3 linked regions of the Hymenobacter swuensis DY53 genome follow. The protein of the gene in region 1 interacts with the protein of each later gene in a pairwise test. Links are inferred from orthologs where the notes say so. Each region holds a gene or a part of one and is shown in the gene's direction. Other genes may lie near its edges.

Region 1 (4,564 bases):
ACGTCGAAGCGCAGGATGGCATCGGCCGGAATGTCGGCTCCGGCACCACGCTGCCCGTAAGCCAGCGACGATGGAATTAGGAGTACCGCTTTCGAGCCCTTGTTGAGCATCGGAATTGCCTTATCCCAGCCCGGAATCACCTGGCCTACGCCAATCGGGAATTCGATGGGCTTGCCGCCGTTGCCTTTGGCTGAGGAGTCGAACTCCTTACCGTTTTCCAGCAAAGTGCCTTTGTACTGCACAGCTACAATCTGGCCGGCTTTGGGCTTAGGGCCGGTACCAGCCGAAGTCACCACGTAATACACGCCCGAAGGGTCCTTCTGGGCCGTCAGGTTGTTCTTCTTGATGTACTCCTGCAGCTTCACGTCGTCGGCTTTCAACTGCTGATCGGCGTGCTCCTTCATCTTCTGCTGCTGCTCGCCCTGCATTTTCTGTACGTCGGCCATGGCCTCGTCGCGGGTCTGCACCTTGGCCACCTTCACGTACATGGTCATGGTTTTACCAGCCTTCTGCATGAACGGCGGCACCGGCTGACGGAACGACTTGGCGAAAATGGTGTCCACGTTGAAACGGAACACGGCTGAGTCGCCGGGCTGCAACAGGCTGATGGCTTCTTCCAGACCGCCTTTCTGAGCTGCCCGTACGGTATCGAGCGGTACCCGAACCGGGAAGCCCATCTGCTGCTTACGCGAGTTGAACAGAATCGAATCCTTGCCCGTGCGGTACTCTACGTGCAGCGCCATAATCTTGCCGATGCGCTCCTTGTAGGTCGCGTCACCATCGGCACTGATTTCGCGGGCATCGTAGCTCTTGCCGTTGCTCTTGAATACTTTGTATTCAATTCCCGATTTGGTCTTGCTGAATTCACCGCCTTTGTTGCAGGAGGCGAGGCCCAGAACGCCGGCTGCGAGGGCCAGGCTCAGAAGGTTGCGTTTAAGGAGCATGAAAGGGTTATCGTGTGTACAAACAGAATGAGCGGCCAAGTTACACCGAATTATACCGATGGTGCTACCGGCGCCAACGGGGCCGTAACCAGCTGCGCCTGATAAGCAGGAAGCAAGCTCAGAAACCGCTCTACGGTGCTGCTGAGGGAGTCATAGCTGATGCCACCAGCGGCATTATGGTGGCCGCCGCCATTGAAATTGCGGCGCGAAAACTCGCTGACTGAGAAGTCACCCACCGAACGGAAGGAAATCTTCACGGCCTGTACCCGGTCAATGAGAATGGCGGCAAACACGATTCCCTCAATGCTGAGCGCAAAGTTCACCAGCCCTTCCGTATCGCCGGTTTTAGAGTTGTACTGGCGCAACTCGTCGGCCGTAATAGCAATGTAGGCCGTGTTATACTCGCGCAGCACCGTGAGCTTATCCTTCAGCACGAAGCCCAGAAAGCGCAGCCGCTCCTCTGAGTGCGAGTCGTAGATGCGGCGGTGCACATCGGAGAGATTGATGCCCGCGTTCAGCAGCTCGGCAATAATCAGGTGCACGTTGCGCGAGGTGCTGGGGTGGCGAAACGAGCCGGTATCCGTCATGATGCCGGCGTAGAGGCACTCCCCGATGCCGGTGTCAATCAGGTCCTGGTCGCCCAGGTCGCGGATTACTTCAAACACCAGCTCGGCCGTGGCGGCAGCTTTGGGATTGGAGTAGTCCAGCTGCGCGAAATCCTCGGGCTCCTGGTGGTGGTCGATGAGGACCTTGGTACCCTTGGCTTCCCGCACGTAATCGCCCAGCTCATTGATGCGGCCCAGACAGCTGAAATCAAGGCAGAAGAGCACTTCGGCCCGCGCAATGATGTCACGCACTTGGGCGTCGTTCTGGCGGGGCTCGTATACCACTACTTCCTCGTTACCGGGCATCCAGGCCAGGAAATCGGGGTAGTCGGATGGGGTAACCACCGTAACGCTGTGGCCCTTCTTGCGGAGGTAGCCGGCCAAGCCCAGGGACGAGCCCAGGGCGTCAGCATCGGGCTTGTGGTGGGTGGTGATGAAAATCTGTCGGGGGTGCGCAAGCAGCTCCTTCAGCTCAGATATTGTGGACATTGCCTACGGGGTAGGTGACTGAATTTCGGTCGGTTAGGCCGCGTACAAAGGCGGCAAAAGTCGGAAATATTCTGGGTTTCAACAACACGCCCTTCGGAAAGGTGCAGGCAGGGCATAGGTGAGGACAAGGCCGGTTACCGGGCAAAACGTTCCGGGAGGCAGAAAATATGAGAAATATGGAGTTGAATATGGGTACGATACTACCCGTGGGGGTGTATGCTGCTGGAAAAATGCCGTATCTAATTTCGGCATTTCTACACCAGCAACTCATTCCATCATTTCATTCCGTACTTTTGCGGCCGCAAACGCCTGCCGTTTGCGTAGTAACTGAATTCATTTCAACTAACCATACCAAGCCCATGGCCACGAACCGCACGTTTACGATGATTAAGCCCGATGCTACCCAGGACAACCACATTGGTGGTATCCTGAGCATGATTGAGGAAGGTGGCTTCCGCATCGTTGCCCTGAAAAAAGTGCAGCTGACTCCCGAGCGTGCCGGCCAGTTCTACGAAGTACACAAGGAGCGCCCCTTCTACCAGGACTTGGTGAAGTACATGTCGTCGGGCCCCATCGTGGCCGCTATCCTCGAGAAGGATAACGCCGTAGCTGACTTCCGCACCCTGATTGGTGCTACCAACCCCGCCCAGGCCGCCGAAGGCACCATCCGGAAGAAGTACGCCAAGAGCATCGAAGCCAACGCCGTACACGGCTCCGATTCCGATGAAAACGCCAAAATCGAAGGTGACTTCTATTTCACCGCCGACGAGCAATTCTAAATCATGGACTCAGGCGGATTAGTCGGATTTTATAGACGATTGAAAACCGCACTACCGTTTGATTTGTCATTAGAAGCAATAAAAAAGCCTCGCATCAGTGCGAGGCTTTTTTATTGCTTAAAGTTATGCTTGAATCCGAAAAACGGGTCGTCCACAAAATCCGGCCAATCCGTCTGAGTCCGTGATTTAGACGGGCTCTGCGCTAAGCAGGGGCTCTATGTGCTCCGATTCGGTTACTTCCTGAGTGGTGTGCTTGTGCTTGAAGAGGAAGACGAACAGCACAGCAATAACCAGTGCATAGGCCGCAAACGTCAGCCAGATGCCGTGCCAGTCCTTGGTTACGCCATCGGCGGCGGTAAAGTACTGCTCGATGACGATACCGCTAACGGAACTGCCCAGCACGGCGCCAAAACCGTTGGTCATCATCATGAACAAGCCCTGGGCACTAGCGCGGATAGACGAGGCCGTCTGGGTTTCCACGAACAGCGAGCCAGAGATATTGAAGAAGTCGAAAGCCATGCCGTACACAATGCAGGACAGGACAATCAGCCAGATGCCGGGCTGGTCGGGAGTGCCGAAAGCCAGCAGGCCAAAACGTAACACCCACGCAATCATACTGAACAGCATCACCTGCTTGATGCCAAAGCGGCGTAAAAAGAACGGAATAGCCAGAATGAACAGCGTTTCCGATACCTGCGAGATGGACATAATGATGGCCGGGTACTTCACGGCAAACGTGTCTTGGTAGGCTGGCACTTTGTCGAAATCGTGCAGGAAGGTGTCGCCGTAGGCGTTGGTAAGCTGTAGAGCGGCTCCCAGCAGCAGGGCAAACAGGAAGAAGGTGAGCATTTTGGTGTCGCGCAACAACGCAAACGACTTCAGGCCCAATACATCTATTAGCGAGCGGCTGGGCGTGTCTTTAGCCGGAGGCGGGCAGGCGGGCAGCGTAAATGAATAGATGCCCAGCGCAAAAGCGGCGGCGGCGGCTACGTAAAACTGGTTAGCCGATTTCTCGAAGCCCAATAAGCTCACCGTCCACATGGCCACAATGAAGCCGATGGTACCCCACACCCGAATGGGCGGGTAGTCCTTCACTACATCCAGGCCCTGCCGCTTCAACACTGAGTACGATACGGCAATGCTGAGGGCCAGCGTGGGCATGTAGAAAATCATGTTCAGCAGAATCACCCAGAAGAAGGTGCCTGGGTCCGTCACTAGGGGAACCGTGCACAGCACCGCCCCACCTAGAATATGCAGGATACCGTAGAGTTTTTCGGCATTCACATACTTATCGGCAATAATCCCCATGATGGAAGGCATGAAGATGGAGGCAATGCCCATGGTGGAGAAGATGGCCCCGAACTGCGCGCCCGACCACTGTTTGGTCTGAAACCAGTACGCCCCGATGGTTATCAGCCACGAGCCCCAGATGAAAAACTGTAAAAAGCTCAGAATAGTGAGACGCAGCTTGGTACTCATGCAACTACTGGTGAGGAAAGTGGGGGGAACACAATTTGAATCCTAAAGATACAAGAATTCTCTGCGGTGAAAATTCGCCGCCGCCGCCGCCCCATCGGACCGGTCCGGGGTATAAACCCCAAAAAAGCCCCTCCGGCCGGGGCCAGGGGGGCTTTTCGCAAGTGCAATAGTATTACCTGAAGGTTACGCGGCGTCCGCGAAACGCTTGTTTACTTCGTCCCAGTTGATGAGGTTGAAGAAGGCGGCAATGTAATCGGGGCGACGGTTC
Region 2 (4,416 bases), 3.9 Mb from region 1 along the record:
TCCAGGCCCAAGCCTCCAACCAGGCCGTGCAGCAGGCCAACGCCCGCCTCGAAGCTGCCGGCTACAAGCCCCAGGTGTACTCGCGCCCCCTCAACCTGTTCTACCTCACCGACGGCGGCAAGCGGGAGCGGCTGGAGTACGACGCGGCCCAGGACTGCGTGCAGATTACGGTGCGCAACACCGGCCGCTGCCACACCCAGCAGGAGCTACTGGCGCTGGCTCAGGAGCACCCCGAGCAGTTCAGCCCCAACGTGGTGCTGCGGCCCCTGTACCAAGAGCTGCTGCTGCCCAATCTCTGTTACATCGGGGGTGGGGCGGAGGTGGCCTACTGGTTCCAGCTGAAAGGCGTGTTCGAGCAAAACCAGGTGCCGTTCCCCATTCTGCTGCCCCGCAACTCGGCCCAGTACGTGGGCAAGGCCAACGCTGGCAAGCTGCACAAGCTTGGCCTCACCTCGCTGGACGTCTTCCGGCCGCTGCCCGAGCTGAAAAAGCAGGTGGGCGCTACGCTGGGCCAGGAAGAAGTGAGCCTGCAGCAGCAGCAGCAGCAGCTAGCCGCCGCCTTCCAGCAGATGGCGGACCTGGCCCAGCGCCTCGACCCCACGCTGGTGCGCACCGTGGCCGCCGAGCAGCAGAAGGTGGCTGGCATTGTGCAGGGCCTGGAAAAGCGCCTGAGCAAAGCTGCCGAAGCCAAGCACGAAACCGCCTATACCCAGCTCACGGCCCTCAAAGACAAGCTGATGCCCAACGGCCACCTGCAGGAGCGCGAAGACAACGTGCTGAGCATCCTCATCAACAACCCCGGCTTTATCGGGCAGCTTTTGGATGCCTTCGACCCGCTGGCCCTGGAGTTTACGGTGCTGGAGGAGGAGTAGAAAACAGCTGTTGCAGCTAGTTGGAAAGCAACTGATGCCAATAAATAACGTCATGCTGAGCTTGCCGAAGCATCTCTACCGCTTCGTTAGATTGCTACAACGGAGCGGTAGAGATGCTTCGGCAAGCTCAGCATGACGGTTTCGGATACCTTGTAAACAGCTGCTGGCAACCATCGGCCACTGGCGGGGCTCTGGGGGAGAGTTGTTCTACTCTTCTCCAACTCCTCATTTCTGATGGCGGCTATCCGACGTTACTGTTTCTCTGTTTCCTGGCTGCGGAAGGTGGCCGGTGGGCTGCTAGTGGGGCTGTTGCCCTTGGCGGCCACCGGCCAGACGCTGACCGGCACCCTTACCGCCGGCCCCGCGGCCGGTCCGGTGTCGTATGCTAACCTGGGCATTCCGGGCAAGAGCGTGGGCACCGTAACCGATGAGCACGGGGCTTACCAGCTGGCCTACACGCCGGCCAACCTCACCGATACCGTGTACGTGTCCAGCTTGGGCTACCGGTCGCAACGAGTGCTGCTGCGGGAGCTGGTGGCGCAGCCCAACCGCACGCTGGTGCCCGTGGCCGTACCGCTGGCGGATGTGCGGGTGCAGGCCCCGGGGCTGTACAAGCGCCGCCGCACGCTGGGCTGCACCACTACCTCCCATTCCATCATCTCCAAGCTCAAAGCTGAGCATCTGGGGGCCGAGATGGGCATAGTCGTCTGCCTCAAGCACAAGCCCACCAAGCTGCTGACGGCCCATTTCAACGTGCTATACCAGCAGCCCGATACCCTGCGGTTTCGGGTGAACCTGTACCGCCTGCTGCCCGACGGCCGCCCATCGGGGGAAAAGCTGCTGACTCGCAACCTGTTAGTGAGCACGACGGACAGGGCAAATCCCGAGGCCCCGCTCACCGTGGACCTGACCACGGACCAGCTGGTAGTGGACGAGGATTTCCTGCTGACGCTAGAGTGGGTTGGCGGCGGGGAGGTGGAGCAGGTGAGTAAAAGCCTGGCCTTTTCCAGCGCCCTGGGCTACGGCAAAGGCGACCTGTACTTCCGCAAAACCAGCCAGGATTCCTGGGAGAAACCCTCCGTGGGAGCCAGGTTGGCCGGTATGCAGCCGAAAGTGGGCTTCTACGTGACGGCGCTGGACTGATTGGTTCAGCCAAAAGAAACCAGCCGAAAAAAGTGCCCTGCTGTTTGTATCAGAGGATGGAAAAAATCAGCGTAATCAGTCCAATTCGCGAAAATCTATGACCAAAGCCGAACTCCGCCGCGCCGCCCTGGCCCGCCGCCGCGCCCTGCCCGAAGCCGAAGTGGCCCGGCGTAGCGCCGCGCTGTGGGAACAGCTGCAGGTCGAATTTGTGGTGCCGGAGTGGCAGTGGCTGCACCTGTTTCTGCCCATTCCGCAGCAGCACGAGCCCGATACCTGGCCGCTGATTCGGGCGCTGTGGGCGCAGCAGCCGCATATGCAGCTGGCCGTGCCCGTGGTGCAGCCCGACGGCCACACGCTGCGCCACTTCCACCTTACGCCCGCTACCACGCTGGTAAAAAACCGCTGGGGTATTCCGGAGCCGGTGGGCGCCGCCAAGATTAGCCCCGCCCAGCTGGACGCCGTGCTGATTCCACTGCTGGCTTTCGATGAAGCCGGCCACCGTGTGGGCTACGGCAAAGGCTTCTACGACCGGTTTCTGCAGGAGTGCCGGCCCGATGCGATGCGAATAGGGGTGAGTCTGGAGCCGCCAGTGCCGCGCATTACCGATGCTTGGGCGGGCGACGTACCGTTGAACGCCTGCCTCACGCCGGAGCGGGTGTGGTGGTTCTAGGCCGACTTGTATATTAGAGGCTATGTCGTCCGCTCCGCCCTGCTTGCTATCTGGCCGTTCCCGCCGCGCCCCGCGCCGGCTGATGCCGCCTGATATGACCCCGATGGCCGGTGTAGGCTTTCTGCTGGTGGCGTTTTTCATGCTGAACAGTACGTTGTCCAGATCTACCCTGCTGGAGCTGGCTATGCCGGTGAAGCCAACGCCCACGGCTGAAATACCAAGCCATTGTTGCGGTGGCAGCGCGCTTACGCTGCTGCTGGGGGCCGATAACCGGATTTTCTACTACTGGGGAATGGGGCCGGCCTTCACGGAAGATGGGTTGCATGAAACCAACTTGGGCAGCCGGGGACTGCGCCGGGTGTTGCTGGGCTTTCGTGCGCAGCCCTGCCCGCTGGTCCTCGTGAAGCCCTCCGATAAGGTATCGTACCACCAGCTGGTAGATGTGCTGGATGAGCTGCACATCACCGTCACCACCCAGTATGTGCTGGCCGACCTGACTGCGGCCGACAAGCAACTGCTGGTGGCGGGGCCGTAGCCGCTGCACAATATCAGCTTCTGCCGTAGCGTTGCCTGAATACAACCGTATTCACCTAACCCCCAGCACCGTTATGGCCGACCTCCAGACCGCCGCCCCCGCCGCCAAGGGCACCAAGCCCCGCGCCAAAAAGCACGCCTTCCGCCTCGATATGACCCCGATGGTGGACCTGGCCTTTTTGCTGCTTACGTTCTTCATGCTCACCACTACCTTCAGCAAGCCTACGGTGATGGAAGTGGCTATGCCGGCCAAGGGCTCCGAAACATCGGCCGTGCCGGCTTCCAAAGCCCTGACGCTGCTGCTGGGCAAAGACAGCCGGATTCAGTACTTCTTCGGAGAGAATCCTGGTAAAAATACCTCTGCGGTTCATAGCACTACATTCGCGGCAAATGGTCTACGGAAGCTGCTGCTGCAATTCCGGCAGAAGGCGGGTGGTATGGTGCTCATCAAGGCCACCGACGAGGCTTCCTACCAGAGCATGGTGGACGCGCTGGATGAAATGAATATCACCGATACCAGGAAATACGCTTTGGTAGATCTGGATCAGGCGGATAGAAACCTGCTGGCCACTTACCGCTAGGCTGCCCGCTCACAAATTAAAACCGCCCGCTTCGATGATATCGGGGCGGGCGGTTTATTATTTCTGGGGCGAACTGGCGGAGTCCGGGTGACCAAGGGCCTGAGCGGAGCGGGATGTTGCCGTTTTGCTATGAACGGTGGTTGGCTGAGTGGCTCGCCGCTGGGCGGCCAGCACCTCGCCAATAGAGGCTAGATTGGCTTTCTTCATGAAGCAGGAAAATAAAAGGATAAGACAACATGCAATAGGTAGGGTAGCGGTAAACGGAGCAAAACTTGCCAGCCAAGATAATACAAACCAGGAAAATAAGGCGCGATTTTTTGGTCAGCGGGCTGTGGTGTCAATCTGACTGATGCGTGCCTGACCCCAGGGGGCAATACTGATTTGCACACGCAGGCTGCGCCGCTGATGCAACCTACGGCTCATGGTTTCGGGCACGTAATACCGCTCCAGGCCGTAGCGCAGGCGCAGGCCACGCCGCCATACATCCTGCACCGAGCCACGCAGTACCGCCTGCTGACCAGTAATAGCCGGCCGCGCAGGGTATATTCCTACGGCCTCGTAAGTGCTGTCGGGGCGGGGCGTGAGTAGTACGTAGGCGGCCTGTTTGCGGCGGGGT
Region 3 (4,545 bases), 2.9 Mb from region 1 along the record:
AGCAGAAAGCCCCTGACGCCAGCACGGACGTTAGGGGCTTTCTGCTTCTCAGGGTTCAGAACACGGAAAAGGACGGATTGCTTCGGCCTCCAGCCTCCAGCCTCGCAATGACAGAAACGCTAAGCTGATAGCCGGCGGGTGCGTTCCAGTAATTTGTCTATCAGGTTATCGAAACGCAACGCGAAATGCTGCTTGGGCTGGTTGCGGCGGAAGAATACCAAGCCGATAAAAAACAGGTCGATAGTCAGCGTCACGTCAGGGTGTTGCTGGATGACGGCCCAGGCCCGCTCCATTTCTTCTGACCAGTGAATATCATCCAGCACGAACACGCTGTGTTCGGTGCGGTGCTGGTTCATCTGCTCGAAATACCGCAGAGTGGGCTCATAGCGGTGGTTACCATCGAAAAAGGCAAAATCGACGGGAGCGGGGAGAGCCACTAGGCCAGGGCCCAGGGTGTCGTCGAGGTTGCCTTCAATGACCTCTACGTTATGTACTCTCGTAGCCTTGAAAGTGGCGCGAGCTACTTCCGCCGTGGCCGGGCAGCCTTCAAAGGTGAGGACGTGCGCCCGCGAGTCGGCGGCGGCCAGGTAGGCTGTGGTGAGGCCCAGCGAAGTGCCCAACTCCACAATGGTGCGGGGCTGGAAGTGGTTGACCAGCCGGAACAGCAGCTTACCCAGCTTGGGCGGCTTGGCGGCCGTGCGGGCAATGTCGCGCAGCTGCCGGACGCGGCCGGCCTTGGTGTGGGAGCCGGCGCCAAAATCCCGGACCTGAATAGTTGTCGCATCGTGCAGGAGTTCGGTACGCCGGTTTTCTACTGCATCATAGGCCGCGAAATGGCCGTAGTGGTTCACTACATGCGCGTATAGGCCAAAGACGAAAGGCGAGTGCAAGCCGTGGGCGTTGCCCGAACTGAGCAGAAACCGGAGGTAGCTGAAAATCTGAAAAAACAACGGCGGGAGTAGGTATGAGCAGGCTAGGCCAACTCTTGATCAACAAAAAAAGACAAAGACACCTGCGCTGACTGAGGAAAGCAGAAAGGCAAAACTCATCCGGAGGGCTGCAAGATACCGAACGCGCAAAAAAAGCCGCTCCGGCAAGAACCGGAGCGGCTGAGAAGCGTCATCAAGGGCAGCGTTTCAGTTCAAACGATACGGCACCACGAGCGTAAATTCTGGAATGTCAACGGCAAACTCGCTGCCATCCATCACCCGCTCCATCTGGTACGTACCCCGCATCTTGCCCAGACCCGATTTCAGGTTGCACCCCGATACGTATTGGTGCGCTTCGCCGGGTTCCAGGGTAGGCTGCTGTCCTACCACGCCTTCGCCCTCCACTTCGCGCACGACGCCGTTGGCGTCGTAAATGTACCAGTGGCGACGCAGCAGCTTCACCGTGTACTCGCTATTGTTGCGGATATCAATTTTGTAGGCAAAGACGTAGTGTTCCTGACCCGGGCTGGAGTAGTCGGGCAGGTAATTGGTGGTAACACTAACGGTTACGCCCTGGGTGGTGGTCGTATTCATAACGTTGGAGTTCCGAAGGAGAGAAAAGCTAACAGCCGTGTGCGGAATTTGGTTTATCTACGCAGCCGGCACCCACAACGGTCCACCCAACTGAAAAATAATCCTTTCCCGTATGTCTGTAAAGATAGAAGAAAGCTGGCGCAAGGTGCTAGCTCCAGAATTTGAAAAGCCGTACTTCCAGCACCTGATTGCCTTCGTGAAGGGTGAGTACGCCACTACCACCGTGTATCCGCCCGGTCCCCAGATTTTTCATGCCTTCGAGGCCTGCCCCTTTGAGCAGGTTAAAGTAGTCATTTTAGGGCAGGACCCCTACCATGGCAAAGGCCAGGCGCACGGCCTGAGCTTCTCGGTGGCCGAGGGCGTGCGCACGCCGCCCTCGTTGCAGAATATCTTTAAGGAACTGCAGGCCGATCTGCCCGAAACCCCGCCGGCCCCGAATGGCAACCTCGACCGGTGGGCCGAGCAGGGCGTTTTGCTGCTTAACGCCACGCTCACCGTGCGGGCCGCCGACCCCGGCAGTCACCAGAAGAAAGGCTGGGAGCAGTTCACCGACGCCGTTATTCAGCAGATTTCCGACCAGAAGGAGCATGTGGTGTTTATCCTGTGGGGCGCGTACGCGCAGAAAAAGGGCGAAATTATTGATGCCCGCAAGCACTTGGTGCTGAAAGCCGCCCACCCCTCGCCCTACGCCGCCGACCGAGGCTTCTTCGGCAGCCGCCCTTTCAGCCAAACCAACACCTACTTGCAGCAGCACCACGAGCAGCCGATTACGTGGTAAAGCGCGAGGAGGCACGACGAAGCAATCTGTCCTTCACGACGTGCTAAACCCTGAAAAAAAGAAAGCCCCTGACGCCAGCACGGACGTTAGGGGCTTTCGAATAGGTCAGGGCGTTGGGCTGCGTTAAGGACAGATTGCTTCGTCGTGCCTCCTCGCAATGACGGTTAATCTACCAAGTTAAACAGGCGGTTCCAGCGGACTTTCTGGAAGAAGGAGGCGTGCGGATCAACCGACAGCCAGATGAGCACGGCCTTGCCCACGATGTGGTCGGCGGGCACGAAGCCCCAGAAACGCGAATCGAGGGAGTTATGGCGGTTGTCGCCCATCATGAAGTAGTAATCCTGCTTGAAGGTGTAGCTCTTCAAAGGCTGACCGTTCTGCAGAATCTGACCGTTGGCATCCACGCTCATGCCTTCGTTGTGCTCGTAGCGCAGAATGATTTTCTGATACTGGGGCGAGTTCTGGGGGGTGAGCTGCACCGTTTGGCCTTCCTTCGGAATCTGGAGGGGACCGTAGTTGTCCTTATTCCAGGTGGGGAAGGGTGGGTTGGCCAGGGGCTGACTATAGGGTGAATCAGGGTTGTTGGGGAACACCTGCTGCCGCTCCGGCTGGTTTGGCGGCGTCTTCAGATCCACAATGCCTTTCACGTAGGGCTGCTTTTTGAAGAACTCGTACGCCGCCTGGGTCATGTGTACTTCGTAGCCCCGGCCGTACAACTCAGTATCCGCTTGGTAGGGAGTGCCCTCGGGCGTATCGTAGTTCACTACGCCGTACTGTCGGAAGTCCGCTGCCAAGTCGTCGTTTCCGGGCACCTGCAGGAAGTAGCTGCTCTGCATTTCCGGGTAGTTCTTGGCGGGCTTACCATTGATGAATACCTGCCCCTGCTTAACCTCCAGCACGTCGCCGGCAACAGCAATGCACCGCTTAATGTAGTTTGTGCGCAGGTCGGCGGGGTGTTCGGCTTCGAAGGGCACGTTGAACACTACCACGTCGTTGTTCTTCACCTCCGAAAAGCCGGGCAGCCGGTAGCTGGGCAGCTGAATCAGGTCGGAATAGCTTCTGATGCTGCTGCCCCAGATGGTCTGGTGCGTGAGCGGCACCTGCAGCGGCGTCTGGGGCGTGCGCGGGCCGTAGTGCAGCTTGCTCACAAACAGGTAGTCGCCTACCAGCAGGGAGTGCTCCATAGAAGGCGTCGGGATGGTGTACGCCTCAAAGGTGGCCCACCGGATTAGCGTTGCCGCTACTACCGCAAACAGAATGGCGTCACCCCACTCCCGGACGGCACTTTTGCGCTTCTTCGGCTCCTTTCCGGGCGTAACCGGGGCCGATGGGTTTTTCTCGAGGTATTTCTCCCAGGATTGTACTGCCATAATAAGTCAGGGGCCAAAAAAACGAACTGTCGGCCGTTGCCGGCACGTCTTCAGTTTGAACGACGGAAGATGCGAAATAATGCGAGGAAAGGTGAAGTTGTGAAGGGTGAAATTGTGAAGAGGTGCAATTCGGCCACTTCACAATTTCACCCTTCACAACTTCACATTTCAGAGGCCCAGCAGATCTTTCATGCCGAATACGCCCTGGCGGCCGGGCAGCCACTCGGCGGCCAGCAGCGCGCCCTGCACAAACCCTTCGCGGGTGTGGGCTTCGTGCTTGAGTTCGATGGAGTCGGCGGGGGAGGAGTAGGTGATGATGTGGGTGCCCACCACCGCGCCTTCGCGCTCCGAGAGGATAGCCAGTTCCGACGCCGTGTCGGTGGCTTCGTTGCGCCAGGTGGTTTTAGCAGGGAAGTGGCGTAGGATGCCTTCGGCGGCCGTGAGGGCCGTGCCGCTGGGCTGGTCTACCTTCTGGGTGTGGTGGATTTCCCGCACCTGCACATCGTAGCCGCCAAACTGGTGCATTTTGGCCGCAATGTACTCGTTGAAGTGGAAGAACAGATTCACGCCCACGCTGTAGTTGGAGGCGTAGAACAGCGGCGTGCCGGTTTCCTGGCTCAGGGTCTGGGCCTCGGCGAAGTGATGCAGCCAGCCCGTGGAGCCGCACACTACCGGAATGCCCTGCCGGAGGCAGGCCACTACATTCTGAAACGCCGCGTCGGGGTGGGTGAACTCAATGGCCGCGTCAACCTGAACGGCAGTAAAATCGGAGATGCGCACATCAGGCCGCGAAGGGTCCACAATGCCGACAATCTGGTGGCCGCGGGCAATAGCCTGGGCTTCGATGGCCCGGCCCATTTTGCCGTAACCGATC

What was found.
Region 2: the proteins of HSW_RS03950 (region 1) and HSW_RS20635 interact in binary tests that used the Escherichia coli proteins (3 or more experiments, as listed by UniProt). The link is inferred for Hymenobacter swuensis DY53 from one-to-one orthologs.
Region 3: the proteins of HSW_RS03950 (region 1) and HSW_RS16150 interact in binary tests that used the Escherichia coli proteins (3 or more experiments, as listed by UniProt). The link is inferred for Hymenobacter swuensis DY53 from one-to-one orthologs.

What each region holds. Positions count from the first base shown.
Region 1 is NZ_CP007145.1:572,489-577,052, forward strand. The notes cover bases 1,197-4,107. They hold HSW_RS03950 (nucleoside-diphosphate kinase), read left to right. Parts: upstream 1,197-2,397; coding sequence 2,398-2,817; downstream 2,818-4,107. Other genes in these bases: HSW_RS03945 (DHH family phosphoesterase), read right to left, coding at 1,197-2,038; HSW_RS03955 (nucleoside permease), read right to left, coding at 3,004-4,107. Also shown: HSW_RS03940 (FKBP-type peptidyl-prolyl cis-trans isomerase), read right to left, coding at 1-944; more of HSW_RS03945, read right to left, coding at 995-1,196; more of HSW_RS03955, read right to left, coding at 4,108-4,296; HSW_RS03960 (superoxide dismutase), read right to left, coding at 4,480-4,564. UniProt on the Escherichia coli protein: Major role in the synthesis of nucleoside triphosphates other than ATP. The ATP gamma phosphate is transferred to the NDP beta phosphate via a ping-pong mechanism, using a phosphorylated active-site intermediate.
Region 2 is NZ_CP007145.1:4,502,996-4,507,411, reverse strand. The notes cover bases 1,136-3,898. They hold HSW_RS20635 (5-formyltetrahydrofolate cyclo-ligase), read left to right. Parts: upstream 1,136-2,112; coding sequence 2,113-2,685; downstream 2,686-3,898. Other genes in these bases: HSW_RS24440 (hypothetical protein), read right to left, coding at 3,858-3,898; HSW_RS20625 (ExbD/TolR family protein), read left to right, coding at 3,294-3,800; HSW_RS20630 (ExbD/TolR family protein), read left to right, coding at 2,708-3,220; HSW_RS20640 (carboxypeptidase-like regulatory domain-containing protein), read left to right, coding at 1,136-2,015. Also shown: bacillithiol biosynthesis cysteine-adding enzyme BshC, read left to right, coding at 1-872; more of HSW_RS20640, read left to right, coding at 1,107-1,135; more of HSW_RS24440, read right to left, coding at 3,899-4,007; HSW_RS20620 (GDYXXLXY domain-containing protein), read right to left, coding at 4,122-4,416. UniProt on the Escherichia coli protein: Involved in the removal of 5-formyltetrahydrofolate.
Region 3 is NZ_CP007145.1:3,467,615-3,472,159, reverse strand. What follows is about bases 577-3,468. They hold HSW_RS16150 (uracil-DNA glycosylase), read left to right. Parts: upstream 577-1,635; coding sequence 1,636-2,301; downstream 2,302-3,468. Other genes in these bases: lepB (signal peptidase I), read right to left, coding at 2,466-3,468; apaG (Co2+/Mg2+ efflux protein ApaG), read right to left, coding at 1,137-1,523; HSW_RS16160 (O-methyltransferase), read right to left, coding at 577-950. In the rest of the region: more of HSW_RS16160, read right to left, coding at 120-576; more of lepB, read right to left, coding at 3,469-3,671; dapB (4-hydroxy-tetrahydrodipicolinate reductase), read right to left, coding at 3,840-4,545. UniProt on the Escherichia coli protein: Excises uracil residues from the DNA which can arise as a result of misincorporation of dUMP residues by DNA polymerase or due to deamination of cytosine.